One region of the Arthrobacter sp. Marseille-P9274 genome, then DNA from elsewhere that is predicted to be linked to it. Evidence: predicted binding sites of a transcription regulator. Region 1 holds the regulator's gene; the other holds the start of a gene.
The links. Region 1 encodes HspR, which represses chaperone genes until heat shock. Its sites were predicted from a motif close to AAGTTGAGTCNNNNNGACTCAACTT; they were not measured.
Positions count from the first base shown of each region.

Region 2: a site for HspR is predicted at 9,437-9,461, ahead of OC550_RS02440 (Hsp20/alpha crystallin family protein). Genes of this name have one in related genera too.

Region 1 covers NZ_CAMPOV010000001.1:875,033-889,618, forward strand. The annotation lists gene OC550_RS03945 (DEAD/DEAH box helicase) at 1-156, opposite strand, end outside; gene trmB (tRNA (guanosine(46)-N7)-methyltransferase TrmB) at 406-1,338, shown strand; gene OC550_RS03955 (zf-HC2 domain-containing protein) at 1,366-2,025, opposite strand; gene OC550_RS03960 (sigma-70 family RNA polymerase sigma factor) at 2,022-2,513, opposite strand; gene OC550_RS03965 (hypothetical protein) at 2,707-3,234, shown strand; gene OC550_RS03970 (DUF5655 domain-containing protein) at 3,253-3,819, shown strand; gene OC550_RS03975 (UPF0758 domain-containing protein) at 3,944-4,306, shown strand; gene OC550_RS03980 (heat shock protein transcriptional repressor HspR) at 4,236-4,661, opposite strand; gene OC550_RS03985 (DnaJ C-terminal domain-containing protein) at 4,687-5,667, opposite strand; gene OC550_RS03990 (nucleotide exchange factor GrpE) at 5,793-6,467, opposite strand; gene dnaK (molecular chaperone DnaK) at 6,470-8,341, opposite strand; gene OC550_RS04000 (MMPL family transporter) at 8,602-10,740, opposite strand; gene OC550_RS04005 (class I SAM-dependent methyltransferase) at 10,906-11,712, shown strand; gene OC550_RS04010 (NAD(P)/FAD-dependent oxidoreductase) at 11,768-13,363, shown strand; gene OC550_RS04015 (LysE family transporter) at 13,448-14,068, shown strand; gene OC550_RS04020 (low molecular weight protein-tyrosine-phosphatase) at 14,083-14,580, shown strand; gene pabB (aminodeoxychorismate synthase component I) at 14,567-14,586, shown strand, end outside.
Region 2 covers NZ_CAMPOV010000001.1:529,574-544,159, reverse strand. The annotation lists gene OC550_RS02475 (PKD domain-containing protein) at 1-122, shown strand, start outside; gene OC550_RS02470 (MFS transporter) at 123-1,475, opposite strand; gene OC550_RS02465 (hypothetical protein) at 1,640-2,038, shown strand; gene purH (bifunctional phosphoribosylaminoimidazolecarboxamide formyltransferase/IMP cyclohydrolase) at 2,146-3,813, shown strand; gene OC550_RS02455 (NADP-dependent isocitrate dehydrogenase) at 3,893-6,112, shown strand; gene OC550_RS02450 (bile acid:sodium symporter family protein) at 6,255-7,247, shown strand; gene OC550_RS02445 (glutamate--cysteine ligase) at 7,316-8,797, opposite strand; gene OC550_RS02440 (Hsp20/alpha crystallin family protein) at 8,932-9,387, opposite strand; gene OC550_RS02435 (hypothetical protein) at 9,682-10,755, shown strand; gene OC550_RS02430 (hypothetical protein) at 10,842-12,209, shown strand; gene OC550_RS02425 (Gfo/Idh/MocA family protein) at 12,350-13,435, opposite strand; gene OC550_RS02420 (hypothetical protein) at 13,568-14,155, shown strand; gene OC550_RS02415 (gamma carbonic anhydrase family protein) at 14,271-14,586, opposite strand, start outside.

The DNA.
Region 1 (14,586 bases):
GCCCCGGCCTAGGACATCCCGGCCGGCCAGCGTATCCGGCAGGGTTTCGGACTGGATCGGGAACGGCTCAAGGATGCCGGAGGCGGACAGCGCCGTCACCAGCTGCGACGGAACGCCGAGCTGCTTAAAAGAGCGCACGGAAGTGGTAAGGGTCATGGAAATCGAGGGGTACTTTCGGTCAGTGGCCCCGGCACCGGTATGGCCCAGGGTTTCGCCGAAGAAATAATCAGAGTCAACCGCTCGCGTGGGCTGCCTGCTGGCTGCAGGTCTGACGCCCCGCGCTGGAACTGCGGGAGAAGTGTGAAGCGTTCATCGACGCAGGGAACGGGCCCGCGGGCACGCTCCAAGTACCCACCAGTCTACCAGCGACGCGCGCGCTGTCCGACCGCGGCTATCCTGAGGTGGATGATGCACCAGCCTTCCACTCCGGATTCCCCCGCCGCAGACGGCGCCGGACCCTCCCCCGCTCCTTCGCCCGCGCCGGGTTCCTTCCACACGCAGCCGGTCAGCTACGTCCGCCGCGGCTCGCGCCTGCAGGGCCGCCGCCAGCAGGCCTGGGACGACTATGCCGAGGCCTTCGTCATCGACGTGCCGCGCGTGGGGGGCGACACCTCCGTGGATCCCGGCTACGAGTTCGATGCGGAGGCCGCCTTCGGGCGGCGGGCCCCGCTCGTGGTGGAGATCGGCTCCGGGCTCGGCGAAGCCGTCTGCCACGCCGCCCACGAGCACCCTGAATGGAACTTCCTCGCCGTCGAGGTCTACCGGCCGGGTTTGGCCCATACGCTGCTGCGCATCGGGACGAAGCAGCTCTCGAACGTCCGCGTCGTGCAGGCCAACGCGCCGGAGGTCCTGGCGACCATGCTGCCGGCGGGATCGGTCGCCCAGCTCTGGGTTTTCTTCCCGGACCCGTGGCACAAGACGCGCCACCAAAAGCGCCGCCTGGTCAAGGACAGCTTCGCCCTGCTGGCGGCGCGGGTCCTCGAACCCGGCGGACTCTGGCGGCTGGCCACGGACTGGTCTTCCTACGCCATCCAGATGCGGGAAGTGGGCAACGCGGCGGCGGACTTCGTCAACGTGCACGACGGCGAACGCACTGGTCCGTCATCCCCGCTCACCCAGGTCTGGGAAAGCGGAGTCGAGCAGGAAGTGGGCGGCGCCCCGGTGCGCGAAGGCAAGGCTCCGGTGAGCACGGGCAATGCGAGCCAGGGCGAGGGAATGGACGAACTCGGCGGCTGGGCACCGCGGTTCGAGGGCCGCGCGCTCACCAGCTTCGAACAGAAGGCGCACGAGGCCGGGCGCGGTATCTTCGACCTGACCTTCCGCCGGACAGCGGACTGAGGCCAGTCGCCCAAGACCGCCCGGCGCTCAGCCCCGGGTGACCACCGAGGCAACGGGAACCTTGTCCGCATCCTTGATCTCGACCCGCACGATCTCCTCCGTCTCGACGGCGGTGGCCGCCGACAGCCGGGCCCGGCCCGCCTGTGTGGCCTTCCAGGTGGCGACCTCGTGCGCCTTCCCGGTGGAGTCGGTGACCCAAAGCGAGAGGACGCCGCTGTCGGGCAGCCGTTCACCATCCATGGCCAGCTCCGTCCCCCAGCCCTTATGGACCAGGTCCAGCTGCACCTCCAGGCCGCTGGAGGCGCTCATCGTGTAGCTGTCCTTCACCTGCCGCGGGCCGGTGACCGCGGGACCGGCGACCGCTCCGATGACGAGCGATGCCGCGGCCACCAGCGCGACCAAACCGGCCACCCGCCGTCGTTGTTGCCGCCGGCGCACATGGAGCTCGGACAGCAGGCGCTTGGTGTTGTGCTCGACGTCCGATGGCGACGGCTGGGCCAGTTCCAGGGCGACCTCGCGCGGCACGCCGTCCAGCAGGGCGGGCAGGCACTCAAGCCGAGCCAGCTCGGCCGCGCACTCCGGACAGTCGCGCAGGTGCTGGTCGAACGCGCGCCGCTCGGAGGGTTCCAATCCGCCCAGGACGTAGAGTCCGATCAGCTCACTCAGCTGTTCGTGGTTGTGTTTCATGGCTGGACCCCCATCTCCTCGAGGACGGAGCGCAGCGCCCTGGCCGCGTAGAAGGCCCGGGACTTCACCGTGCCCAGCGGCAGGGACAGGGCCTTGGCCGCATCCGTCGCCGTGAGCCTCTGGTAGTACAGGGCGAGGATGATATTGCGGTGGTCGACGCTGAGCCGGGACAGGGCTTCCTCCACCACCACCTTGAGCAGCAGGGTATCGACCTTGTCCTCGGCGGGCGGATCCTCTTCGGGCATCCGGGTCTCCGGCGCCCGGCGGCTGCGGCGGCGGTAGTTGTCGATGATCACGTGGCGGGCCGTCCGGTAGAGGTACCCGCGCATGTTCTCCACGTCGGGACCGAGTTTCCAGACCCGCAGGATGGTCTCCTGCACCACGTCGTCGGCCTGCGCCGGATCGGAGGTGGCGGCGAGCACAAACCGCCGCAGCGCGGCCGCGTGCTCGCGGTACAGCTGCGCGACCGCTTCGTCTTCCATCGCCATGGCCGATCCCTTCGAGCGTGCGCCGAAATGACACCCGTACCTGCTCAGACGCCGGCGGGTGGCCCCATGGTTCAACTGCGCCGCGGACTGCGCAGTTGAACCATTCTGGCGCCGGGGCACGTCTTTGCCAATAGTGGCCCGCACCCGGCGGCGCTGCACCGAACCCAGCCCGTTGAACCGATAGGACTCAATCATGAAGATCAGCAGCAGGGGCGCCAGCGTCCTGATGGCCGCCGCCCTCCTCGGTTTGGCCGGCTGTGCCGGCGGCGGAGACGACAACGAAGCTGCTCCACCGGCGGCGCCGGAAACCAGCGCGATGCCGGAAACCAGCGCCATGCCGACCGCGGGCGAAAGCAGTGCCGCGGCCGGCTCCGTCGACCTGAAGACGGCCAACAGCTCGCTTGGCGAAATCGTGGTCGACGGGAAGGGAATGACCGTCTACTACTTCACGAAGGACGAGAAGGATTCGGGCGTCAGCAACTGTACCGGCGACTGCATCGTGGCCTGGCCCCCGGTCCTGACCGAAAGCGACTCCCCCAAGGTCGACGGCGTCACGGCCGAGATCGGCACCATCGAGACCCCGGAGGGCAAGAAGCAGGTCACCATCGACGGCATGCCGGTCTACTACTGGCAGAAGGACACGAAGCCGGGCGACGTGACCGGCCAGAACGTCAACGAGGTCTGGTACGTGGTGGCCCCCGACGGGACGATGATCCGCTGACCTCAGTACGCTGGTGGGATGGGAGACATTGCATCCTGGCAGGGGATGATCGACTGGAACGAGGAGCTGCTGGTGCGGCGCACCGGCGAGGGTTCGGAGGCCTGGGCCGGGAAGGCCCGGGACTCCGGCATCTCGACGGAGGCGGAGCTGTCCGGATGGCTGCGGGAGCAGGGCGTGGCCGGCTACGCCGCCATGGCGGTTTCGTGGAAGGTGTTCGGCTACCCGGAGTTCTTCCTCAAGTCGGGCGATGAGCTGATCGACGGCCAGTACGCCGACCGGCCTGCGCTGCGTCCGATCGCCGACCGGCTGATGGCCATGGCGCTTTCCCTCGACGGGGTGTGGCTGCAGGCACGCAAGACCTACGTTTCGGTCCATTCCCCGCGCCGCAAGTTCGCCCAGATCACGCCGGCGAACAAGGGCAGCCTGGACCTGCTGCTGCGGGTCGAGGCGGACGACCCTCGGCTCGAGGCGGTCAAGGTCCGCTCCGGGGATCCCTTCGGCCGGCGCCTGCGGTTCCGTTCCCCGGCTGAGGTCGACGACGGAGTCCTGGCCATCCTGGAACGCGCCGTGGAGCAGAATTCGTAAGCGTGCGTCGGAGGACGGGCGGCGGGGTTTGACCCTGCCTCCACAGGTTGGCCCTGAAGCGCCGTCATGCACATCCGGGCTCGCGCCGGTCCGCTCGACCGGCATCGGCCCGTAGCTTGGCTGCATGAAGACACACACATCCATTGCGGACATGGAGGCCCCGGACCGGCCGCGGGAGAAAATGGCCCGGCTCGGGATCCGGCGGCTCAAGGACGCCGAGGTGCTGGCACTGGTCATCGGCTCGGGAACGCGGGAGGCGAGCAGCCTCGAACTGGGTCAGCTCATCCTGAAGAAGGCAGGTGGTCCTGCCGGGCTGCTGGCCGCGGATGCCGAGGCCCTGAAACAGATTCCCGGGGTGGGCGCCGCCCTGGCCGCCCGGCTGGCGGGGGCCATGGAGCTGGCGCGGCGGGCTTCGGTCAGGACTGGGGCCGCCACACCACCAGCGCCTGGCTCCGCGGCCTCGGACGCTTGCCCCGGGTCAGAGTGACCACGTCGCCGGCCAGCCCGGCGGCGAAGACGCGGCTGGCCTCGGCGCTGGTCAGGCGCCGGGTCTGGTCCAGTTCGGCGGTCAGCTCGGCCACCCGGGAACGCAGCGCGGTGACTTGGTTCTCCAGTTCGAGGATGCGCTTGATCCCCTCCAGCGAGACGCCCTCCTGGGACAGCCGCTGGACTTCGCGGAGCAGGTCGACGTCCCGCTGCGAGTACCGCCGCTGCCGGCCCCGCTGCCGGGACGGAGACACCAGCCCCATCCGGTCGTACTGGCGCAGGGTCTGCGGGTGCATTTCGGCCAGCTCGGCTGCCACGGAGATCACGAAAATCGGCGCATTGCGGTCGATGCCCATCGCCGTTCCTCCCTTCTTCACGCGTCTACAACCGGGCCTTGGCGCCCAGCGAAGCCCGCGGGTCTGCGTCGGACGTAGCCGCGGCGAAGGCCTTCACGGCCTCCTCGGCCTGCTTGTTCAGGTTTTGCGGAACCACGACGTCGATGGTCACCAGCAGGTCGCCGGTCGTCTTCGACGTCTTGACGCCCCGCCCCTTCACCCGCAGTGTGCGGCCGGACGGCGTTCCCGCCGGGACCTTCACCTTGACGTGCTCGCCGTTCATCGTGGGGACCTCGATCTGGGCCCCCAGCGCCGCCTCGGCAAAGGTAACCGGGACATGGACGCGGATATTGTCCCCGTCCCGCGTGTAGAAACCGTGCGGCTGGACGTTGACGGTCACCATCAGGTCGCCGTTGCCGGCCGGGCCGGGCTGGCCCTTGCCCCGGACCCGCACCTTCTGGCCGTCCTTGATGCCGGCGGGGATGCGGACCTCGATCACCTCGCCGGAGGGCTCGCGGAGGCCGATCTTGGTGCCGTTGATCGAGCCCGCGAAGGAAATGGTGGTCGATGCTGTCCGGTCGGCGCCCTTCCGCGGCGGTGCCTGCGGAGCCTGGAAGCCGCCGCCGCCGAAACCGCCGAAGAGGTCGGCGAATTCGGGCGGGACGTTGCCGCCGCCGAAGCCGCCCGAGCGGGTGCCGCGGCCGGCGTGCTGGCCGAAAAGGTTGCCGAAGACGTCCTCGAAACCGCCGGCGCCGGGACCGCCGGCACCTCCGGCCGAGAAGCGGGCTCCGCTGCCCATGGCACGGATCGCGTCATACTGCTGGCGTTCCTCGGGGTCCGAAAGCACCGAGTAGGCCTCCGAGACGTCCTTGAACATCTTCTCGGCGGTGGCGTCCGACGCGTTGGTGTCCGGATGGTACTTGCGCGCCAGCTTGCGGTAGGCCTTCTTGATGTCCGCGTCCGAGGCGTCCTTGGAGACACCGAGGATCTTGTAGAAGTCCTTATCGACCCAATCCTGGCTGGCCATCCGGATGCCTCCTTCTCGTCGTCGTTAATGTCGTGGGTCCCGCCGTGGCCGGCGGGACGGGTCGTGCCGGGAGCTGCCTGCACGAGGCAGGCAGCTCCCGGCATCGGCCGTTTGGGCGTTGCCGCTTACTCCGGCACGCCCACAACGACCTGGGCGGCGCGCAGCACCCGGTCGCCGGACTTGAAGCCGCCGCGGAGGATCTGGTTGACGGTGTCCACCTTGACCTCCGGATTGGGCTGCTGCATGAGGGCCTCGTGGATGTTCGGGTCGAACTCCACGCCGGCCTCGTTGATCCGGTTCAGGCCGTACTGCTCCAGCACGCCGTCCAGCTTGCTGGCGATCGCGGCGAACGGGCCGTCCGTCAGGTCGCCATGCTGGCGGGCCGCGTCGATGTCGTCAAGCACGGGCAGCAGGGAGTTCAGGACGCCGATGACGGCCATCTCTCCGGCCACCGCCCGGTCCCGTTCCACGCGCTTGCGGTAGTTGACGTACTCCGCCTGCAGCCGCAGCAGGTCATTGCGGAGCTCCTCGACCAGGGCCTGGTCGGCCGCGGGTTCCGCCGAGGCCTCGTTGAGGATCTGCTCGGCCTGCGCCAGTGCGTCCCCGGAGTCATGGGCGGCGTCCACGGGCGTGACGTCCTCGTGCTCGTGGCCGGCGGCCTCCGCGGAGGCCGCCGCATCCCCGGCGGCAGCCTCCTCCTGCGGCCCACGGACCTTGCCCGTCTCCGGGTCGATCTTCCGGTTGTCGCGGAAGCTCACCGGCTCTGACTCGTGTTCGTGCTCGTTACCGTGGTGGGGCATGGTTACTTCTTCTCTTCCTCGTCGACTACTTCGGCGTCGACAATGTCTTCGTCGGCGTTGGCAGAACCGGCTCCGGGAGCGCCGTCGCCGGCGGGCGCGCCTTCACCGGGAGCGCCGGCCTGGGACTGCGAGTAGATTGCCTCGCCCAGCTTGGTCTGCGATGCCTGGAGCTTCTCGAACGCGGCCTTGACCTCGTCGTCGTTATCCTGCTTCTCCAGGGCGGCCTTGAGAGAGTCGACGTCGGCCTGGACCTCGGTCTTCACCTCGGCGGGCAGCTTCTCGTCATTGTCGGTCAGCAGCTTGCCCACGGAGTACGCAAGCTGTTCGGCCGAGTTGCGGACATCGGCGGCCTCGCGGCGCTTCTTGTCCTCGGCGGCGTGCTCCTCGGCCTCGCGGACCATGCGGTCGATGTCATCCTTGGACAGCGCGGTGCCGCCGGTGATGGTCATCGACTGCTCTGCGCCGGTGCCCTTGTCCTTGGCGGAGACGTGCACGATGCCGTTGGCGTCGATGTCGAAGGTGACCTCCACCTGGGGGACGCCGCGCGGGGCCGGCGCAATACCGGTCAGCTCGAAGGTGCCCAGCGGCTTGTTGTCCCGGGTGAACTCACGCTCGCCCTGGAAGACCTGGATGGCCACGGAGGGCTGGTTGTCGTCCGCAGTCGTGAAGGTCTCCGAACGCTTGGTCGGGATGGCCGTGTTGCGCTCGATCAGCTTGGTCATCACACCGCCCTTGGTCTCAATGCCCAGGGACAGCGGGGTGACGTCGATCAGCAGGACGTCCTTGCGCTCGCCCTTCAAGACGCCAGCCTGCAGGGCGGCGCCCACGGCGACGACCTCGTCCGGGTTCACGCCCTTGTTCGGCTCCTTGCCGCCGGCCATCTCCTTGACCAGGTCGTACACGGCCGGCATACGGGTGGAACCGCCGACGAGCACAATGTGGTCGATATCGGAGACCTTGATGCCGGCCTCCTTGATGACGTCGTGGAACGGCTTCTTGGTGCGCTCCAGCAGGTCCGCGGTCAGTTCCTGGAACTTGGCGCGGCTGAGGTGCTCGTCCAGGTGGACCGGGCCCTCGGGGGTCACGGAGAGGTACTGCAGCGAGATGTTGGTGGAGGACGCCGAGGACAGTTCCTTCTTGGCCTGCTCCGCGGCTTCCTTCAGGCGCTGCAGCGCGATCTTGTCGTTCGACAGGTCGGCGCCCTTGGCCTTGGCCTGCTTCAGCAGGTAGTCCACGACGCGCTGGTCCCAGTCGTCGCCGCCGAGGCGGTTGTCACCGGCGGTGGCGCGGACCTGGATGGTGGAGAAGTCGTCCTCGTCCTTGCCGACTTCCAGCAGCGAGACGTCGAAGGTGCCGCCGCCGAGGTCGAAGACCAGGATGAGTTCGTCTTCCTTGCCCTTGTCGAGGCCGTAGGCCAGGGCGGCAGCGGTCGGCTCGTTCACGATGCGCAGGACGTTCAGGCCGGAGATTTCGCCGGCCTCCTTCGTCGCCTGGCGCTCGGCGTCGTTGAAGTACGCCGGAACGGTGATCACTGCGTCGGTGACCTTTTCGCCCAGGTAGGACTCGGCGTCGTGCTTAAGCTTCTGAAGGATACGGGCGGAAATTTCCTGCGCAGTGTAGTTCTTGCCGTCGATTTCCTTCTTCCAGTCGGTGCCCATGTGGCGCTTGACGGAAGCGATGGTGCGCTCGATATTGTTGACCGCCTGGCGCTTGGCGATCTCGCCGACGAGGACCTCGCCGGCCTTCGAGAAGGCGACAACGGAGGGCGTGGTGCGGCCGCCCTCGGCGTTGGCGATAACGGTGGGTTCGCCACCTTCCAGCACGGAAACCACGGAGTTGGTGGTTCCGAGGTCGATACCTACTGCACGAGACATACGCTTGTCCTTTCTTGGCTGGCCTTGGCGGCCACGGATCTCAGACGTGCCGCCCCGAAAGGGCGGCTCGGGATTGAGCGTTCTGAACTCAAGTCTACTCAGGGCCTTGAGGATGTCAACTCAACTTGAGTCGCGGGCACTCAAGTTTGGGCGGGTCCCCGGACGGGCCCCGGGCCCCGGAAGCACCGTAGGGGGCGGCCAACCGGCCGCCCCCTCCATAGGGATCACGCGTCCACAGGGGGATCACGCGTCGAAAGGGATCAAGCGTCGATGTAGGCCGGCGGCTTGGCCGGCTCCCCGTGCCGCGTCTCCCGTGACAGCCTTCCCGGCCACCAGATACGCCGGCCAAGGTCGTAGGAGAGCGCGGGCACCAGCAGCGAACGCACCAGCACGGTGTCCAGCAGCACGCCGAACGCGACGATGAAGGCCAGTTGGGCCAGGAACAGGATGGGAATGACGCCCAGCGCCGCGAAGGTGGCGGCGAGGACGATCCCGGCGGAGGTGATGACACCGCCGGTCGCCCCAAGGCCGCGGAGGATCCCCGGCCGGGTGCCCAGCCGCAGGGATTCCTCGCGCACCCGGGTCATCAGGAAGATGTTGTAGTCCACGCCGAGGGCCACGAGGAAGACGAAGCCATAGAGCGGCACCGACGCATCGGCGCCCGGGAATCCGAATACATGGTTGAACACCCAGGCCGAGACGCCGAGGGCCGTGAGGTAGGACAGCGCGACGCTGAGGATCAGCAGCACCGGCGCGACAACGGACCGCAGCAGCAGCATCAGCACCACCAGGATCACGGCCAGCACAATCGGGATGATCTTCAGCAGGTCGGCCTGGGCTGAATTGTTGGTATCCAGCGCGACGGCGGTGGTGCCGCCGACGAGGGCCGCGCCGTCAACCGCATCGAGCGCTGTACGTAGCTCGGCCACGGTCTCCTCGGCCGCCGAAGAATCCGCGACGTCCGCCAGGGTGGCGTTGATGAGGACGCGCCCGTCCTCTTCCACGACCGCGCCTCCGGCCGCCAGCAGCTCCGCGTCGGCCACTCCATCCTGGCCGCGAACGACCTCGAGGACCTCGTCGCGCAGCGCCTCGTTGGCAATGATGACGGCGGGAGACCCCGACCCGGCATCGAAGTGCCGCGCGAGGGCGTCCTGCCCGTCCGCGGAATCCGTCTGGACCAGGACCAGCTCCGACTGCGGCACGCCGTGGGCCTGCAGCTGCAGCACGCCAAGGGATCCCGCCGCCAGGACCGCCAGCGAGACCAGCCAGGTCAGCCGCGGCCGGCGCGCGATCAGGCCGGCTGTGCGGCGCCAGATTCCCCGCAGGCCCTCCGCCCCGGCGGGAACATCCTCCGCGGCGGACCGGTGCGTGTGCCGGCCCGGGCGCGGAACGATCGGCCAGAAGGCCGCGCGGCGGAAGATCAGCAGGAGGGCCGGCAGCAGCGACAGCGCGGCCACCACCGAGAAGACGATGCCGATGGCCGCGATCGGCCCCAGGCTGCGGTTGGAGTTCAGGTCCGAGAACAGCAGGCAGAGCAGCGCCAGCGTCACCGTTGCCCCGGAGGCGACGATCGGTTCGACCGCGGCGCGGTACGCCGTACGCATCGCCCGCCAGGCCGACTCCTCCTCGCCGAGCGCCTCCCGGTAGCGCGCCACCAGGAGCAGCGCGTAGTCGGTGGCGGCGCCGATCACCAGGATGAACAGGATGCCCTGGCTCTGCCCGCTGAGCTGGATCCAGCCGAGGAGCGCGAACCAGTAGACGACCAGAATGGCCGCGCACAGGGCAAAGATGGAGGTCAGCAGCACCAGGAACGGCAGCAGGAGGGCCCGGTACACCACGAGCAGAATGAGGAACACGGCGGCGAGCGCCACGCCCAGCAGCAGCCCGTCGATGCCGCCGAACGCCTCGACCAGGTCTGCGACGAAGCCCGCGGGACCGGTCACGTAGCCGGTGGCGCCGTCCGGCAGTTCGGCCGCCAGCACGTCGCGCAGCCCGTCGACTGACGCACCCACCTCGCCGTCGTCGGGAACCGGGACGACGAACTGGACCGCGGTGAAATCCTCGGCGGGGATCGGACCGGCGACCTGCGGGCCGCCGTCGGACGTTAGGCCCGCCGCCTCGCCAAGCTGCTCGCCGAGCGAGGCGAGGCCGCCGAGCTCCTGCGGCGCCAGCGGGGCATCGAACTCAACAACGACGACGGCGGGCACGGATTCGGAATCCAGGAACCGCTGCTGCCACTCCCCCGCCTCCGTCGATTCCGCGCTCTGCGGCAGGAACCCGGCCTGGTCATTGGTGGACACGTCCGAGAGCTTGCCGAAGGTTGGCCCCCCGAGGCCTGCCGCGGCCAACCAGGCCAGCACCACCAGCACGGGCACGAATACTCTCAACCAGCGGGACATCCGACCGGCCTTTCTATGGGGAAGCGGCTTTTAGCTCAACTATAAAGTATCTCCACCATGGAGATACTTTGCCCGGCTCCGACGAATGCCCTGCTCCGCGACTAATAGCGCAACAAGCGGCCGCGCTGTTACCCCTCAGGCTGTGGTGCAGAGTACCCTCCCACTATGAAGGAAGAGGTCTACTCGCACGGCCACCACCAGAGCGTCGTCAGCGCGCATGCCGTCCGCACCGCCGAGGACTGCGCCGCCTACCTGCTGCCGCACCTCAGGCCGGGAATGCGGCTGCTCGACGTCGGCTGCGGGCCCGGGAGCATCACCGCCGACCTGGCCGAGCTCGTCGCCCCCGGCGAGGTGGTCGGCCTGGACCGCTCCGATGACGTGCTGGAGCAGGCCGCCGAGCTCGCCGCGCTGCGCGGGGTGGACAACGCGACCTTCGTCAGCGGCAACATCTACGACCTGGACTACGACGACGACACCTTCGACGTCGTCCACGCCCACCAGGTGCTCCAGCACCTGACCGATCCGGTGGCCGCGCTGTACGAGCTGCGCCGCGTGACGAAGCCGGGCGGCATCGTCGCCGTGCGTGACGCGGACTTCCACGGGATGAGCTGGTTCCCGGAACTCCCGGAACTGGACGAGTGGATGGACACCTACCAGCAGATCGCCCGCGGCAACCGCGCCGAGCCGGACGCCGGCCGCCACCTGCTGTCCTGGGCGCAGGCCGCCGGGTTCAGCGACATCAGCCCGTCCTCCTCCAACTGGCTCTATGCCACGGAGGAACAGCGCACCTGGTGGGGCAACGTCTGGTACGAACGGGTCCTGCACTCGGCGTACGGCGAACAGGCGCTGGACCGGGGCCTGCTGGACCAGGCCGGGCTGGACCGCATCGCGCAGGGCTGGCAGGAGTGGGCCATGGCCGCGGACGGCTGGTTCCTGATTCCCAACGGCGAGATCCTCGCCCGCAAGCCCTGACCCGACGGCGCAGCAGCGCCGCCCGCCGGCCGTCCTGGCCCGATAGAGGAGCCCCATGCCCCTGCATGCCCACGAACAAGAGCATTTCGACGTCGTCGTTATCGGCGGCGGGCACAACGGCCTGGTCGCCGCCACCTACCTGGCGCGCGCCGGCCGCTCGGTGCTGGTGCTGGAGCGGCAGGACCACCTCGGCGGCGCCGCCGTCTCCGCCGAGGTGTTCCCGGGCACGGGCGCCCGACTCTCCCGCTACTCCTACCTCGTGAGCCTGTTTCCGCAGCAGATCATAGACGACCTCGGCCTGGACCTGCGGCTGATCCGGCGCCGCTACTCCTCCTACACGCCGCTGCCCGGCACCGATACGGGCCTGCTGGTGGACAACGAAGATGCCCAGGCGACGCGCGCGTCCTTCGCAGCCGTGGACGCGGCAGCCGACTTCGAGGCCTTCACCCGCTTCTACGAGCGCACCGGAGCCATCGCCGAGCGGCTGTGGCCGACGGTCACGCAGCCGCTGCCCCGGCGCAGCGACGTCCGCGCCCTGCTGGACGACGAGGGTCTGTGGGCCGACTTCTTCGAGCGGCCCCTGGGCGAGGCCATCGAAACGGCGTTCCGGTCCGACCTGGTCCGCGGTGCGGTCCTCACGGACGGGCTGATCAGCACCTTCGCCCGCGCCGGGCAGGAGGACCTGCAGCAGAACAAGTGCTTCCTGTACCACGTGATCGGCGGCGGGACCGGCCACTGGGACGTCCCGGAAGGCGGCATGGGCGCGGTCAGCGGCGCGCTCGAAAAGGCCGCCCGGGCGGCGGGCGTCGAGTTCCGCACTTCGGCCGAGGTCACCGCGGTGTCCCCCGGCGGCGACGTGGCGTACGACGGCGGTGCCGCCGGCCCTGCCACGGTGCACGGGGAGTTTGTGCTCGCCAATGTGGCCCCGCGGGTGCTGGAGCGGCTCCTCGGCGCCGCGGCCGCTCCGACCTCGGCTCCGACGTCCGCTCCTGCGGAGGGCGCCCAGGCCAAGGTGAACCTGCTGCTCAAGCGGCTGCCCCGGCTCAAGGACAGCAGCCTGGGTCCCGAGGCGGCCTTCGGCGGCACCTTCCATATCAACGAGGCGTACTCCCAGCTGGAGCGGGCCTACACGGAGGCCGCGGGCGGCTCGATTCCGGCTCCGCTGCCGGCCGAGATCTACTGCCACACGCTCGCGGACCCGTCGATCCTGCCGGAGCGGCTGCAGCGGGAAGGCGCCCACACACTCACCGTCTTCACCCTGCAGACACCGCATCGGCTGCTGACCGAGGCCAGCAATGACCGGCTGCGCGAGGAACTGCAGCGGGCAGTGCTCGACTCGCTCAACTCAGTCCTCGCGGAGCCGATCGAGGACTGCCTGATGACCGATGCCGGCGGCCGCCCCTGCATCGAGACCAAGACGACCCTTGACCTGGAGCACAGCCTCGCCATGCCCGGCGGCAGCATCTTCCACGGCCCGCTCTCCTGGCCGTTCGCCGAAGACGACGAGCCCCTGGACACTGCGGCGCAGCGCTGGGGCGCTGCCACCGGCCACGAGCGCATCCTGCTGTGCGGCGCGGGCGCGCGGAGGGGCGGCGGCGTCAGCGGCCTGGGCGGCCACAACGCCGCCATGGCCCTGCTCGAAGAAGGCTGACCCACTGCAGGATTTCGCGCTGCAGGATTTCGCGCTGGTGGACACGTTGTGGTGACCCGGGCGTGGCCAGCGTAGTATCTCCTCGTGCAATTTACCCTGTGGCTGGCCCTGGTGGGCGCCGGTACGGTCATCAGCCTGACCCCCGGCGCGGGAGCCATCAACACGATGAGCAACGCGCTCAATACCGGCTTCCGCCGTTCCATTTGGGGCATCCTCGGGCAGCAGGCCGCGCTGGTCGTCCACCTGGCCATCGTCGCCCTGGGCGTGGGCCTGCTGGTGGCCAGCTCCCCGACGGCGTTCTACGCCATCAAGTACGCGGGCGCCGCCTACCTCATCTACCTGGGTGTCCGCCAGTTGCTGGCCAAGCCGGAAGCGGAGGAGGCCGTGGCCCTCGGCCGGCGGAACGAACCCGCGTGGTCGATGTTCCGCCGCGGCCTGTGGGTGAACCTGCTCAATCCCAAGGCCGTGGTGTTCTTCCTGGCGTTCGTGCCGGGCTTCATCCGGCCGGAGGTGCCGCTGGCACCGCAGTACGTGGTGCTGGGAGCGACCATCGTGCTGATCGATATCCTCGTCATGTGGTTCTTCTTCGCCGCGGCCGCCCGGACGTTCCAGCGCTTCACGCGCAGCGCCCGTGGCCAGCGGACCATGAGCACGATCTTCGGCACGCTGTTCATCGGCGTCGGCCTGATCCTGGCCTTCTTCTAACTACAATCGAGCCTATGTACCGGATCATCACCGTCTGCACGGGCAATATCTGCCGCTCGCCCATGGCACAGTACGTGCTGACCAAGGCCCTGGCGGAGGCCGGCCTAGCGGCCCGCGCAACGGTCGACTCGGCCGGGACGTCGGACTGGGAGGCCGGGCGGCCGATCGACGAGCGTGCGGCGGCGCGGCTCAAGCTGGCGGGCCTGCCCAGCACCGGGCACCGCGCCCGCCAGTTCCTGCCGGCCTGGTACCGGGACCGCGACCTGATCCTGGCGCTGGACATCGACCATTACGAGCAGCTTCGGGCGGACGCACCGGACGAGGACTCCCTGGCCAAGGTCCGGATGTTCCGTTCCTTCGATCCCGCCCTGGCGGACAAGGAGCCCGCGGCACAGGGAATCTACGACCCGTGGTTCGGGGACGAGGCGGATTTCGAGGCCAGCTGGGACATGATCAGCGGAGCGGTTCCGGGAATCGTACAGCACGTCAGGGCCGCTCTTGCAGCCCGTTGACAGGCC
Region 2 (14,586 bases), 350 kb from region 1:
CAATACCGATTCCTGGCACCGGCACTTTCACAGCTGCCCCTGTCACGATCAGCGTGTGGCGGTCGGTCGTCAACAACTATGCGGATAACTGCCTGGAGAATCCGAATGGGGCTGGATGCTGATTAGTGGAGTTCGGCGCCTTTAGTTTCGGGCGCGAACTTGGCCATCCAGAGGACGGAGATGACGACCAAGGCTGCGGCGATGGCGAAGGACGTTGCGAGGCCGAGGTAGGGCCACATGACCGAGACGAAGATGAGCGGCCCGAAGCCGGCGCCGACGCGGGAGAACGTGGAGGCCCAGCCGAAGCCGGAGCCTCGGAGTTCAGTGGGATAGAGCTCGGAGACGTAGGCGTAGAGAACCGGGATCGCAATCTGGACGATGAAGCCGTAGATCAGCAGCCAGGTAACGACTGCGGCCGGGACTTCGACACTGAGGGCAACGATGACCAGGGTGAGTGCTGATAGCGGGCCGGTGATGGCGAGGATCCATTTGCGGCCGGTCTTTTCGACGAAGTAGGCCGCGACGATGACGCCGAGCAGGCCGACGGCGGCCATGCCTGCGGTGGTAATGAAGGCTCTGACTTCGGCGAAGCCGGATTCGATGAGGATGCGGGGCATCCACGTCAATGCCAGGTAATAGACGAGGAGGATGGAGAAGAACAAGGCCCATGCCGCCGTCGTAATTTTCCAGTTGAAGCGCCAGACGGCGCGCAGCTGGTCGGCGACGTTGCCGACGGAAAGCTTGGGTGCCGCCGCCGGGTCCGGCAGCCGCCAGTTGGTCGCCGTGCCGCCGGTCTTGCGGACGAGTTCGTCGATAATGCTGCGGGCTTCCTCGCCGCGCCCCTTGCTGATCAGGTACAGCGGCGATTCCGGAACGGAGCGCCGGATCCAGAAGACGAGCAGGGCGGGCAGGACCATGATGAGCATGGTGTACCGCCAGTCGGCGAAGGTCGCCATGATGGCGGCTGAGACGAAGCCGCACAGGGCTGCCCCGACGGGCCACCAGCCGTCCATGGCCGTCAGCACCCGGCCGCGTTGGCGGCGCGGGGTGAATTCGCCGACGAGGGCGTAGTCCACGGGAACGCAGCCGCCGAGGCCGAAACCGGCGATGAAGCGGAAGATGCAGAACCAGACGATGTCGGGGGCGAACGCGCCGCAGACGGTGAAGATCGAGAAGACCAGGAGGGTGGCGGTGAAGGCGACCTTCCTGCCGATGAGGTCGGCGACGGAGCCCCACACGAAGGCGCCGAGGGCCATGCCGATCAGGTTCGCGGTGCCGATCCAGGCGGCCTGCGACGGCTGAAGGTCCCAGTGGTCCGAAAGCAGCGGGATGAGTACGCCGTTGAGGGTCACGTCCCAGGCATCGAACATGAAGCCGAGGCCGCCGATGAGGAAGATCTTTCCCTGGACCTTCCAGCGCCACGGCAGCTCCTGCACGATCTGGTCGCCGGTGGGAAGCCGTTGGGTCTCGGTCATGGTGCCTTCCGGGGGAGGGGGAGCGGAACGTCAGGCCGAATGCGCCTGTGGCTTGGCCTTTTGCATGATGAGAAGGCCCTCATGTGCCTCTCCTCATTGTCTCACTTTCCCCCGGCAGACTTCCGTGCAGTAGGACTTCGCACACACGAGGAAGGCTCGACATCATGAACAAGCGTAGTTTCTGGATTGCCACAGGTTCGCTCTCCGCCCTGGCGTTCGGCGCCGGGGCAGCGGTAGCCGCAGGCGGGCCGGAGGCGCCCGAGGACCTGGGCGGCAGTGTCACGGATCGGGCGGCCGTTCTGGATACGGCCAGCGTGGCGGAGACGAACATGTCCCCGGCAAGAGTCGACCTGTCCGACCATCCGGTGAAGACGGCGGCATCGGCGGCGACCTCGCCGTCGGCCCCATCCCCGGCGTCGGCGATGACCGCGGTTTCTCCGGTATCGGCGCCCAGCCCGGCATCCGCACCGACGGCGGCAACGGCACCGTCGGGTCCGAGCCCGGTGTCCCCGGTTTCGGCTCCGAGCGCCGCTTCAGCTCCCAGCGCGGCGACGGCGGACTAGCCCTCCGTCTGCGCGCGGCCTGGCTGCCCGGCTTCACAGTCACGGGGCGGCCGGGCGCGTGAACTAGACTGGGACGCAACCCCTACTGAAGAACCTTTGGAGTTTGCGTGAGCTTGAAGCAGCTTGACCGTGTTCCCATCCACCGGGCCCTGATCTCGGTCTACGACAAGACAGGGCTGGAGGAACTCGCTCAGGGTCTGCACAAGGCCGGCGTGAGCATCGTGTCCACCGGCTCCACCGCCAAGCGGATCGCCGAGGCGGGCGTGCCCGTCACCGAGGTCTCGGAGGTGACCGGCTTCCAGGAGTGCCTGGACGGCCGGGTGAAGACGCTGCACCCGCGCGTCCACGCCGGCATCCTGGCGGACCGCCGCCGCGACGACCACGTGGCCCAGCTGAAGGAACTCGGCGTCGAGGCCTTCGACCTCGTGGTCGTGAACCTCTACCCGTTCGTGGACACCGTGAAGTCCGGCGCCGGCGAGGACGACGTCGTCGAGCAGATCGACATCGGCGGCCCGTCGATGGTCCGCGCCGCAGCCAAGAACCACCCGAGCGTCGCCGTCGTCGTTGATCCCTCGAGGTACGCGGAGGTTGTCACCGCGGCTGCGGAGGGCGGCTTTGACCTTAACGCACGACGGCGGTTGGCGGCTTCCGCGTTTGCGCACACCGCTGCGTACGACAACGCAGTCGCCAGCTGGACCGCGGCGCAGTTCGGCGACGGTACCGAGGAAGGTAAGGCCTGGCCGCCGTACGCCGGCCTGGCGCTGGAGCGCTCCGAGGTGCTGCGGTACGGCGAGAACCCGCACCAGGCGGCCGCGCTCTACGTCGAGCACGGTGCCACCCCGGGCATCGCCCAGGCGGACCAGCTGCACGGCAAGCCGATGAGCTACAACAACTTCGTCGATGCGGACGCCGCGCTGCGCGCCGCCTTCGACCATGCCGACTCCGCGGTGGCGATCATCAAGCATGCCAACCCCTGCGGCGTGGCGGTGGCGACGCCGGGCGCCGAGGACCCGATCGCTGACGCGCACGCCAAGGCCCATGCCTGCGATCCGGTTTCCGCGTTTGGCGGCGTGATTGCCGCCAACCGCACGATCACCGCCGGCATGGCCAACACGGTCAAGGACATCTTCACGGAGGTCGTCATCGCGCCGGACTTCGAGCCGGAGGCCGTGGAGATCCTGTCCCGGAAGAAGAACATCCGGCTGCTGACGCTGCCCGAAGGCTACCGGCGCGACCCGGCCGAAATCCGCCAGGTCTCCGGCGGCGTGCTGGTCCAGGTTTCGGACACGCTGGAGGCCGACGGCGACGCCCCGGCCAACTGGACGCTAGCGGCAGGTCCGGCCGCGGACGAGTCGACCCTGGCCGACCTTGCCTTCGCCTGGAAGTCCGTGCGGGCTGCCAAGTCCAACGCGATCCTGCTGGCCCATGACGGCGCCGCCGTCGGCATCGGCATGGGGCAGGTCAACCGGCTGGACTCGTGCAAGCTGGCCGTGGAGCGGGCCAACACCCTGGGTGTGGCCGTCGACGGCGGCGCTGACGCAGCCGGCGGCGCGGCCAACGTCGAGGGCGCCGGTGCTCCGGAGCGGGCCCGCGGTGCTGTTGCCGCCTCGGACGCCTTCTTCCCGTTCGCGGACGGACTGCAGATCCTGATCGACGCCGGCGTCCGCGCTGTGGTGCAGCCCGGCGGTTCCGTGCGGGACGAGGAAGTCGTCGCGGCGGCTAACGCGGCCGGCATCACCATGTACTTCACGGGAGCCCGCCACTTCTTCCACTGACAGATCAACGCCCGCACCTCGGGTAAGTTGAATATCGAGACCCCAATAGAAACCCACAGTTCAGGGAGACGCCTCACTCATGGCCAAGATTATCTATACCCACACTGACGAAGCGCCCATGCTGGCGACCTATTCGTTCTTGCCGATCGTCGAAGCCTTCGCTTCGAAGGCCGGTGTGGAAGTGGAGACCCGGGACATTTCGCTGTCGGGCCGCATCATCGCCGCCTTCGGCGACCACCTCACCGAGGAGCAGCGGGTCAGCGACGCGCTGGCCGAGCTGGGCGAACTGGCCAAGAAGCCGGAAGCCAACATCATCAAGCTGCCGAACATCAGCGCCTCCATCCCGCAGCTGAAGGCGGCCATCGCCGAACTCCAGGGCAAGGGTTACGCGCTGCCGGATTACCCGGATGACCCGTCCTCCGACGTTGAAAAGGAAATCCGCGCCCGCTACGACAAGATCAAGGGCAGCGCCGTCAACCCCGTGCTGCGCGAGGGCAACTCGGACCGCCGCGCCCCGCTGTCTGTGAAGAACTACGCGCGCCAGAACCCGCACAGCATGGGCGCCTGGTCCGCCGATTCGAAGACCAACGTCGCCCACATGGAATCCGACGACTTCCGCTCCAACGAGAAGTCCGTGGTCATCCCGGCTGACGACAAGATCAAGATCCAGCTGGTCGCCGAGGACGGCACCACCACGGTGCTGAAGGATTCCTTCCCGATACTGGCCGGCGAGCTCATCGACGGCACCGTCATGCGCGCCGCCGCGCTCGACGAGTTCCTGGCGGCCCAGGTCGTCCGCGCCAAGGAAGAGGGCGTGCTGCTCTCGGCGCACCTGAAGGCCACCATGATGAAGGTCTCGGACCCGATCATCTTCGGCCACGTGGTCCGCGCCTACTTCCCGGACCTGTTCGCCCAGTACGGCGAGCAGCTGGAGGACGCCGGCCTGAGCCCGAACAACGGCCTGGCCTCGATCCTCAACGGCCTCTCCGAACTCCCGGCCGACGTCCGCGAAGGCGTCGAAGCCGCGATCAAGAAGGGCTACGAAGAGGGCCCGGCCCTCGCGATGGTGGACTCGGACAAGGGAATCACCAACCTGCACGTGCCCTCGGACGTGATCGTGGACGCCTCCATGCCGGCCATGATCCGCACCTCCGGCCACATGTGGGGCCCGGACGGCAAGGAAGCCGACACCCTGGCGGTCCTGCCGGACAGCTCCTACGCGGGGATCTACCAGGTCGTCATCGACGACTGCCGCGCCAACGGTGCGTTCGATCCGACCACCATGGGCACCGTGCCGAACGTCGGCCTCATGGCGCAGGCCGCTGAGGAGTACGGCAGCCACGACAAGACCTTCGAGATCCAGACCGCCGGCACGGTCCAGATCATTGACGGCTCCGGCGCAGTCCTGATCGAGCACCAGGTCGCCCCGGGCGATATCTGGCGCGCCTGCCAGACCAAGGACGTGCCGGTCCGCGACTGGGTCAAGCTCGCCGTCAACCGCGCCCGTGCCTCGCAGACTCCGGCCGTTTTCTGGCTGGACGAAGAGCGTGCCCACGACGCCAACCTGATCGCCAAGGTCAAGGAATACCTCAAGGAGCACGACACCGAGGGCCTGCAGATCGAGATCATGTCCCCGGTCAAGGCCACCGCCTTCACCCTGGAACGCATCCGCAAGGGCGAGGACACCATCTCCGTCTCCGGCAACGTGCTGCGCGACTACCTGACGGACCTGTTCCCGATCCTCGAGCTGGGCACCAGCGCCAAGATGCTCTCGATCGTCCCGCTGATCAACGGCGGCGGCCTCTTCGAAACCGGCGCCGGCGGCTCGGCCCCGAAGCACGTGCAGCAGCTGCTGAAGGAAAACCACCTGCGCTGGGATTCCCTCGGCGAGTTCCTGGCGCTGGCCGTCAGCTTCGAGCACCTGGCCACCACCACGGGCAACAAGCGCGCCCAGGTCCTCGCCGACACGCTGGATCGCGCGACCGGCACCTTCCTGCTGGAGAACAAGTCCCCGAGCCGTAAGGTCGGCGAGATCGACAACCGCGGCAGCCACTACTACCTGGCCCAGTACTGGGCACAGGAACTGGCCAAGCAGGACCAGGACGCCGAGCTGGCCTCCGCCTTCGCCCCGGTCGCCGACGCGCTGACGGGCAGCGAAGAGCAGATCAACTCCGAGCTGCTGGGCGCCCAGGGTTCCCCGGCCGAAATCGGCGGCTACTACCGCCCGGAGGACGAGAAGGCCGCGGCCGTCATGCGTCCCTCGGCCAAGCTGAACGAAATCCTGGCCACGCTGTCCTAACCGACCGCGCCAGGCCATAACGAAGGCGGCCGGTACCTTTCCCCGCGAAAGGTGCCGGCCGCCGTCGTTCGCGGAGGGCACCGGACGATGCCCAAGGTCATGAATTTACGCCGCGGGCGATGCGGCTGGAACGATACTCGTTATGCCAACTGACTATTCCTCCCGCCCGCAGGCGGTTCGGACGGCCGATCCTGCCGCGGCGGCCGCCTCCAGCGCCGAAGAACGCAGCGCACGCGTCGCGGTGACCCTCTTTCCCCTTTTGATCCTCGCCGGCGGCGCGCTGGCGCTGTTCTTCCCCTCGCCCTTCACCGGCCTGGCGGCCTTCATCAACCCGGCCCTGATGCTGATCATGTTCGGAATGGGCCTGACCCTGACCCTGCCGGACTTCGCGCTCGTGGTCCGACAGCCGCTGCCGGTGCTGCTCGGCGTCGTGGCGCAGTACGTCATCATGCCCCTGCTCGGCCTCGGCGTCTCGCTGTTGCTCCAGCTGCCGCCGGCCCTCGCAGCCGGCGTCATCCTGGTCGGCTGCGCGCCCGGCGGCACGGCGTCCAACGTCGTGACCTACCTGGCCAAGGGCAACGTGGCGCTCTCCGTGACGATGACGAGCGTCTCGACCCTGCTCGCTCCGGTCTTCACCCCGCTCCTGACGCTCTGGCTTGCCGGACAGTACATGCCGGTCGACGCCGGCGCGATGGCGCTGAGCATCGTCCAGATCGTGCTGATTCCGGTGGTTCTGGGGCTCGCCGCCCGGACGTTCATCCCCGGCCTGGTCGACCGCGTGATCCCCGCGCTGCCGTGGGTTTCCGTCCTGGCCATCACCTTCGTCGTCATCGCGGTCGTGGCCGGCAGTGCCGAGGCCATCTTCAGCGCCGGCCTGCTGATCCTGCTGGCCGTGGTGCTGCACAACGCAGGCGGCTACCTGCTGGGCTACGGTGCCGCCAAGCTCTTCCGCCTGCCGGTACCGTCGTGCCGCACGATGGCGGTTGAGGTCGGGATGCAGAACTCGGGCCTGGCGGCCGGCCTGGCCAAGACCTACTTCGCACCCGAGGCGGCGCTGCCCGGGGCCGTGTTCTCGGTCTGGCACAACGTCTCCGGCGCCATCGTCGCGGCCTTCTGGCGGCGCAGCAGCAAGTAGTCCGCGAACCAGTCCGACGGCGGCCGGCACCTTTCACACGGAAAGGTGCCGGCCGCCGCTGTCAATGGTCAGCCGATGACAGCGGCGACGGGCCAGGTATGGACCGGCAGGTTGCTGTGCATGTTGGAGGCATACAGGCTGGTCAGCCGCGCCAGCGCCGCACCGCGGTCCAGGCCGTCGGACTCCAGCCGCTGCAGCGTCTCGATCTGCCACTTGGCGCCGTTCTGTTCCGACTGCGCCCGGTCCCGCAGCACCCCAAGGTACTCCTCGATCAGGTCGGCATCCACGCCCAGGTCGGCCAGGCCCTCGGCGGCGAGCGGCAGCAGGTGACGGATGATCAGCTCGACGACGGGCAGGTCGCCGATGCCCGGCCAGTACACGGTGGCCTCGAGCCCGTGGCGGGCGCAGGCCAGGAAGTTGGCCTCGGCGCTCTTGAACGCGAGCCGGGACCACAGCGGCCGGTCGGCGGTCCTGAGCCGGCGCACCAGCCCGAAGAAGAACGCCGCGTTGGCCACGGTGTCCAGCACGGTCGGGCCGGCCGGCAGCAGACGGTTCTCCAGCCGCAGGTGCGGCAGGTCCCCGCTCGGGTCGTAGATGGGGCGGTTCCAGCGGTACACCGTCCCGTTGTGCAGCCGCAGCTCCGGCAGCAGCGGCGCCCCGCCGCGGGCCTGGCGGCCGGTTGTGCGGGAGAGCTCGGGGAGCAGCGACGGGAAGTACCGCACGTTCTCCTCGAACAGATCGAAGATCGAGGTGATCCACCGTTCCCCGAACCACACCCGCGGCCGCACGCCCTGGTTGCGCATTTCGGGCGGCCGGGTGTCGATGGCCTGCTTGAATACCTCGATCCGCGTCTCGTGCCAGAGCAGCTTCTCCATGAAGATCGGCGAATTCGCCGCCAGCGCGACCTGCGGGCCGGCGATGACCTGCGCCGCGTTCCAGACCGGGGCGAACTCCGCCGGCTCCAGCTGGACGTGCAGCTGCACGCTGGTGCACGCGGCCTCCGGCGCGATGTTCTTGGCGTAGAAGGACACCGACTCCAGGCCGCGCAGGTCCATCAGCACATCCTCGCCGCGGGCCTGCAGCACGGAGGTGTTCAGGGCGGCATAGCGCTTGCCCGGGCTGAGCCAGGACATGTCCTCCACCAGGTCCTGCTTCAGCGTGGGCAGGATGCCGATCATCAGGATCTGTGCGCGGACCGCCGCGGCCCGCTCCTCGGCGCGGTTCAGCTGCCGGCGCAGCCCGTCCTCGAGTTCCTTGAGCCCGGCCCCGGAAACCGAGAGCGCCGGGTGGTTCATTTCGATGTTGAATGCGCCGATCTCGGTCTGGAAGGACGGGTCGGCGATCGCTTCCAGCACGTCGGAATTGCGCAGGGCGGGGGAGCAGTCAGCGTTGGTGAGGTTCAGCTCCAGCTCCAGGCCGATCGTGCCGGTGTGGGCGAAAGTGCCTGTGGAGAGGTAGTCGGCGAAGGTTTCCAGGTTCTCGAGCAGCCGCTCCCGGTAGCGGGTCCTTTGTTCGCGGGTGAAGGTCTTGGTCTTGACTTCTGCGCCCATGGTTGAAGGTAATCACTGCGTCCCGCCGTTGTACAGCACAGGTGGCATCAGGACGCGTACGACGACGGGACGCGCCTTCCGTGCGGAAGGCGCACCCCGTCGTCGTTATCGGGTCGGTCAGCGGATTGGACGGATTAGGCGTCGGCCGGCTTCTGCTCGGCGCCGCCGGCTTCCACAGCACGGTCGGCCGGCGCGCTGACCACCTCGATCTTGCGCGGCTTGGCCCGCTCGCTGACCGGGATGGTCACGGAGAGCACGCCGTTCTCGTAGTGCGCCGTGATCGCGTCGATGTCGATCCCCTGGCCGAGGTTCAACTGGCGGAGGAAGGACCCGCCCTCGCGCTCCCTGGTCAGCCACTTGACGCCGCTGTCGGGACCCCGCAGGGTCCGTTCGGCGCGGATGGTCAGCAGCTGTCCGTCGACGTCGATGTCGACCGAGCCCGGATCGATGCCGGGCAGGTCTGCGTTAAGGACGTAATGGTCCCCGTCGCGGTAGAGATCCATCGGCATCAGGCGCAGGCCCGAGCGGTTTTCGAAGAGGGCACCGGCCACGCGGTCGATTTCGCGGAACGGGTCGAATCGAGCAGCCATCACTATCAACTCCTGTAGTTCGTTGTCCTTGCGGGCTAATCCATGAGGATAGTTGAGCGTCTTTGACTCAACTACAATTCTAAATTAGCACTCCGCGCTGCGAGTGCCAAGCGTCCGGATGATTGCCCAGAGCGAACAGGGGAGCCGACTGGAAGATGGGGAGGGCGGGCAATCAGCGGCCTGCCGTAGACGCCCCGTGTTGACGGTCGTAATCTGTTTCATGGATCGTTTATCCGGCAGACCGCGGGGGTGGTTTCCATGGGCCTTGGCTCATTGGATCAGGTTTGCTGCCTCATGCGCCGTGCCCTGCTGATCTCCGGCGCAACCGTTGGGCTCGCGCTGCTGGGTGTTTCCGCGGCGCAGGCCGCTGGGGATGAACCCGGCGGACTCGGCGGAGCGATCGCGACCGTTACCGAAGCTGTGGAAGTGCCGGCCTCCGAGGCCGGCGCGCATGCCGCCGAGCCGGTGCAGGAGGTTGACCGCGCGGCGTCGCCGGTGGCGGAGGCGGCCGTGCCTGTAGCCGGGGCCGCCCAGCCCTTGCTGGATAAGGCAACGGCGTCTGCCGTGCCGGCCGCGGCTGCCGTGTTCGAGCCCGCGGGCCAGACGGCCCATCCCATCACCGCCACGGTCGCCGAACCGGTGGGTCAAATGGCTCAACCCACCATTGCTGCGCTCGCCGAGCCGGTGGACGCGGTCTCCCGACCCGTGCTCCAAGCCGTCCGCCCCGTAACAGGAGCCGTCACGGAAGTGGTTTCCGACGTCGCGCAGCCTGCTCTTGAGGCAGCCCGGCCCGTCCTTGCGTCTGCCGGTGGCAGCGTCGAGTCGGTGGCCGGGCAGCTCGACCGCGCGGTCGCCCCGATCGAAGAATCCCTTGAATCGGCAACCGGTGGAGCGGCCTCCGCCCCTTCAGCGGACAGCCCCGCTCCGCAGCAGGTGGAGCCGGTTGTCGAGGTCCTTTCCAAGGGGCCGACCGCTTCCGCTGATTTGAGCGTCACGGCCGCGCCGGAATTGGGGAAGGGAACGCCCGAGGCGTCTGCCACCGCGCTATTTAACGTCGCAGGGCCAGGCATCGTTTCGCCGGTTGCCTCCGTCTATGAGGGCGGAAGCGTGCTGCGTGATGCCGCTGCAAACGCCGGGACCGTTCCGCCCGCGGAGTCCCAGCGTCCTGCCCATCCGGTGCAGCCCGCCCTGCCTGCCGCCGGTCCTTCGGGAGCCCTGGCCGGAGCAGGGCCGGCGTCCGGTTCTGCGCCTGCCGATATCGCGCCCGGCACTGGGCTTGACCCCCGGCTGCTCGTCCACGTCCTGCCGACTGGTGGCTGGACCCTGCCATCCTCTCCTTCGCAAAGTCCCGGTTCTTCACCTGATTGATGCCGTCCGTGCCGCTCCCATGTGAGCGGCGGGCGGACCGGCCGGCTGACACAGCCGGCACAGACTCAATCAGGAGAAGGACAATCATGCGAGCAATAATGCGGACGACGCTGTGCGGCGTCGCTCTGAGCGGAGGACTGTTGGTCCTCGGAACAGCCGCGGCTTCGGCCGCCGAAACCGAACCACCCGAAATTCTAGTGACGGACAATGCCGTGTCCGTGGAGGCAGACGCTGCCGCCGACGTCGAGGTCCTCTCGTCCGACGCCGTGGCGGATGCCACCGCTTACATCGACCTCGACGCCGAAGTCCTCGGCCTTGATGCGACGGCCGACGTCCCGATCGAAGTGCAGGTCCTGGCCGATGGCGAGCCCGCGCCGACCGAGGAGACGCAGCCGATAGCCGATGTGGTTGTCGATGCCGATGCGGATGTCAAGGTGGGTGGAGCCGGCCATGCTGTTGCCGCCGAGCCGGTGGCCGAGGCTGCCGCGGACGCGGCGGCCGATGCTGACGTCACGTTGATCGGTGCGGGAGATCCGACGGCTGCTACGGCCGAGGCAGTGGTAGATGCCGACGCCGCCTTGGGAGCCCAGGGATCTGCTGTCGATGGCGGCGCGGCCGATGCCGTGGCCGACGTCGACGTGGCCCTGGGATCCGTGGAGGAGGCGTCCGACGCCACGGAAGGCGTTGCGGCGGACGTTGCCGCGGAGGTCGACGTGGTTCTCAGTGGTACCGAAGCCGCCGTGACTGACGCCACGGCCGACGTGTCACCCAATGCCGATGCCGCATCGGGTGCAACTGGGGAGACTGTGGCTGAACTAGCTGCGGATGTCGCAGCGGAGGTGGGCGCCGGTGACGGCAGCCTGTCCTCCGCCGATGGGCTCGGTCTCGCAGCCGACATCTGCCTCGATGCCGCGCTCGCGCTGGGCGGATCCGCCTCGGCAAGCGGGTGCGGCGGGGCTGCAGCGGGCGACGGCACCGCAAGCGACGGCGCCGGTTCAACCGGAGGTGACAGCGGAAACGGCGCGGGCGAGGAAAGCACGACCGGCTGGGAAGCCCCGGCCGGCAGCGGCCCGCAGTTCGGTGAAGAAGGCCGTGCTGCTGCCGAGGGCGCAACCCCGTCCGGTGACAGTGACCGCGAAGCGACTATGGGCATCAGCGCCGTAGCCGGGGATGCGGGCGCTGCGTCCGCCGGTTCGGGCACTGCGTCCGCCGGTTCGAGCACTGCGTCCGCCGGCTCGGGCGTTGCTCCGGTTGTTGCTGCCGCCTCGGCCGATCGCTCGCTGGTGGCCGCAAGTGCCGCTCCGGCAGCGGGCGGTGATGCCCAGGGCAGCGAAAGACTGGCAGAGACGGGCTGGTCGACCGGGCAGCTTCTGTGGTCCGGCCTGTTGCTGATCGTGGCCGGGGCATGGGTATCCCTGTCCCGGGTTCGGACCCAAAGGTTGCCGGTCCAATAACCGCGCGATAGGCGGCCGCGCGGCCCTCCGTCCCGGGCCATCTCCCGGGGCGGAAGGGCCGTGCGGCTGGCCTGCCCAGCTGGGCTGCGGACCGGCGGCTCGGTCATGTACGGCGTGGCGCGGGCCGGGAGCCGGGTCGTCTAGTCCAGGACCGGGACGGCCTTGTCGTTGGCGTAGCTGACGCCGATCTGCGCCCGGACCCCGTCGAAGAGCCGCATCGTGTTGAGCGTGTCCTCCAACGGCATCGTGGGGCTCTCCGTCAGCCCCTCCTGGATGCAGCGGGTCACTTCGCGTAGCTCGTACACGTAGTTCTGGCCGATCCGGCCGAACTGCTCTGTCCGCTGGCCGCCGGTGTGCCGGTGGATGGTCAGCTCGGTGGGGTGGTGCAGCGGCGCGCCCGAGCGCAGCCAGCCGGCGCTTCCGCAGACCGTGGCCGTCCTCGGGGAGGAGGCCACCAACGACGACGTCAGTTGGGCTTGGGCGCCCGAGCCGTACGTGAGCGTCAGGGCGTTCTGGGCGTCCACGCCGTCGTCGTTAAGATGGCCGCTGGCCAGGACCGTCCGCGGGAAGCCAAAGATGCCCAGCGCCCAGGTCAGCGGGTAGACGGTCACGTCCAGCAGCGCTCCGCCGCCGGCCGCGGGATTCCAGAGCCGGGAGGCAGCGTCGTACGGGGCCGGGAAGCCGAGGTCCGCCTGCAGCCACTCGAGGTCGCCCAGCTCGCCGGAATGGGCGATGTCCCAGGCGCGGTGGATGACGGGCAGGAAGCGGGTCCAGACGGCCTCCATCAGGAACAGGTTCCTAGCACGGGCCAGTTCGGCCAGTTCCAGGGCCTCGCGGGCGTTGATGGTCAGCGACTTTTCGCACAGCACGTGCTTGCCGGCTTCCAGGGCCAGCTTCGCGATTTCGTAGTGCTGGCCGTGCGGGGTGGCGACGTAGACGACGTCGACGTCCGGATCCGCGAAGAGCTGGTCATAACCCTTCCCGGCGGCGCCGTCGAAATAGGACGTGGCGAAACCGAGCCGGTCCGCAAAGGCGCGGGCGTTGGCCTCGACGCGCGAGCTGACGGCCTGCAGGACGGCATCTTCGAGCAGGGCCAGGTCCCCGCTGACCTTGCCGGCGATCCTGCCCGTGGAGACGACGCCCCAGCGCAGCGGGCGACCGGTGGCCTGCAGCGGACTAGGCGCCCCCGGCTCGGCGCAGGGCGGTGTGATGATCCGCGGTGGCATAGTCATGCGCACCATCATTCCTGCTCAGCACGGCATCGTCCATTGTGCGCGTTCCCTATGCCGGGGGAGCAAGCAGTGATACAAAAGTAAGTACGCTGAGGTTCCCGTCCAGCAGGAAGAGGCGCAATACCCATGGATTCTTCAACAATTATCTGGATAGTCGTAGCGGTTGTCGTGCTGCTCATCATCATCGGCCTGATCGCCTACCTTGCCAGCAAGCGGAATAAGGCCAAGGTCCTCGAGCGGCAGGAGGCCGACCGCCGCAAGGCCGCCGATCTGCGCCAGGCCGCCCAGGCCACGGAACTGGGGGCGCGCGAGCGCGAGGCCCAGGCCCAGCGCGTCAAGGTGGATGCCGAACAGGCCGACATCGAGGCGGAGCGCGCGCGTATGGAGGCGGAACGGATGCGCAGGGAAGCCGAGGCGCGGGCCGAGGACGCCAAGGGCATTCGGGAGCAGGCCCAGGGCAGGCTGCGCGAAGCCGACGAGCTGGACCCGGACGTCAATACGGACAAGCGGGCCCGCGGGGACCGGACCGCGGGCGCGGCTGATTACGACCGCGGCGCTACCACCGACGCCGACCGCGGCGTTAGCACCGATGCCGACCGCGGCGCTACCAGTGAAGCCGACCGGGGCGTGGTTCGTGACGCCGACCGCGGTGATGAGGGCCGCCATGTGGCACCGGAGGGCGACGTCGGCGACCAGCGTCCGCGGGAGCGCTGACCGAAAGGCTTATCGGCGGCGCCGCAGTCCGGCCTTTAGTGGCGGGGCTGCGGCGCCGTTCTGTGCCCACCCGGCCGGACCGCTGGCCCGGCCGAAGGAGAGGGGCGGGCAACGGTCAGGAGGCGGCTTCGCGGTGCAGCTTGGCCAGCTCCACGTAATGGGACGCATTGTCTAGGACCGACTGGTACTCGTCATCATTTAGTTCCCGGCGTACCTTGGCCGGAACTCCGGCCACCAGGGAGCGCGGCGGAATCTGCGTGCCCTCCAGCACCACGGCGCCGGCCGCCACCAGGGAGCCCTCGCCCACGACGGCGCCGTTCATGATGGTGGCGCTCATGCCGATCAGGCAATTGTCCCCGACGGTGCAGCCGTGGACGACCGCGGAGTGGCCCACGCTGACTCCCGCGCCGACGGTGCACGGGAACCCGGCG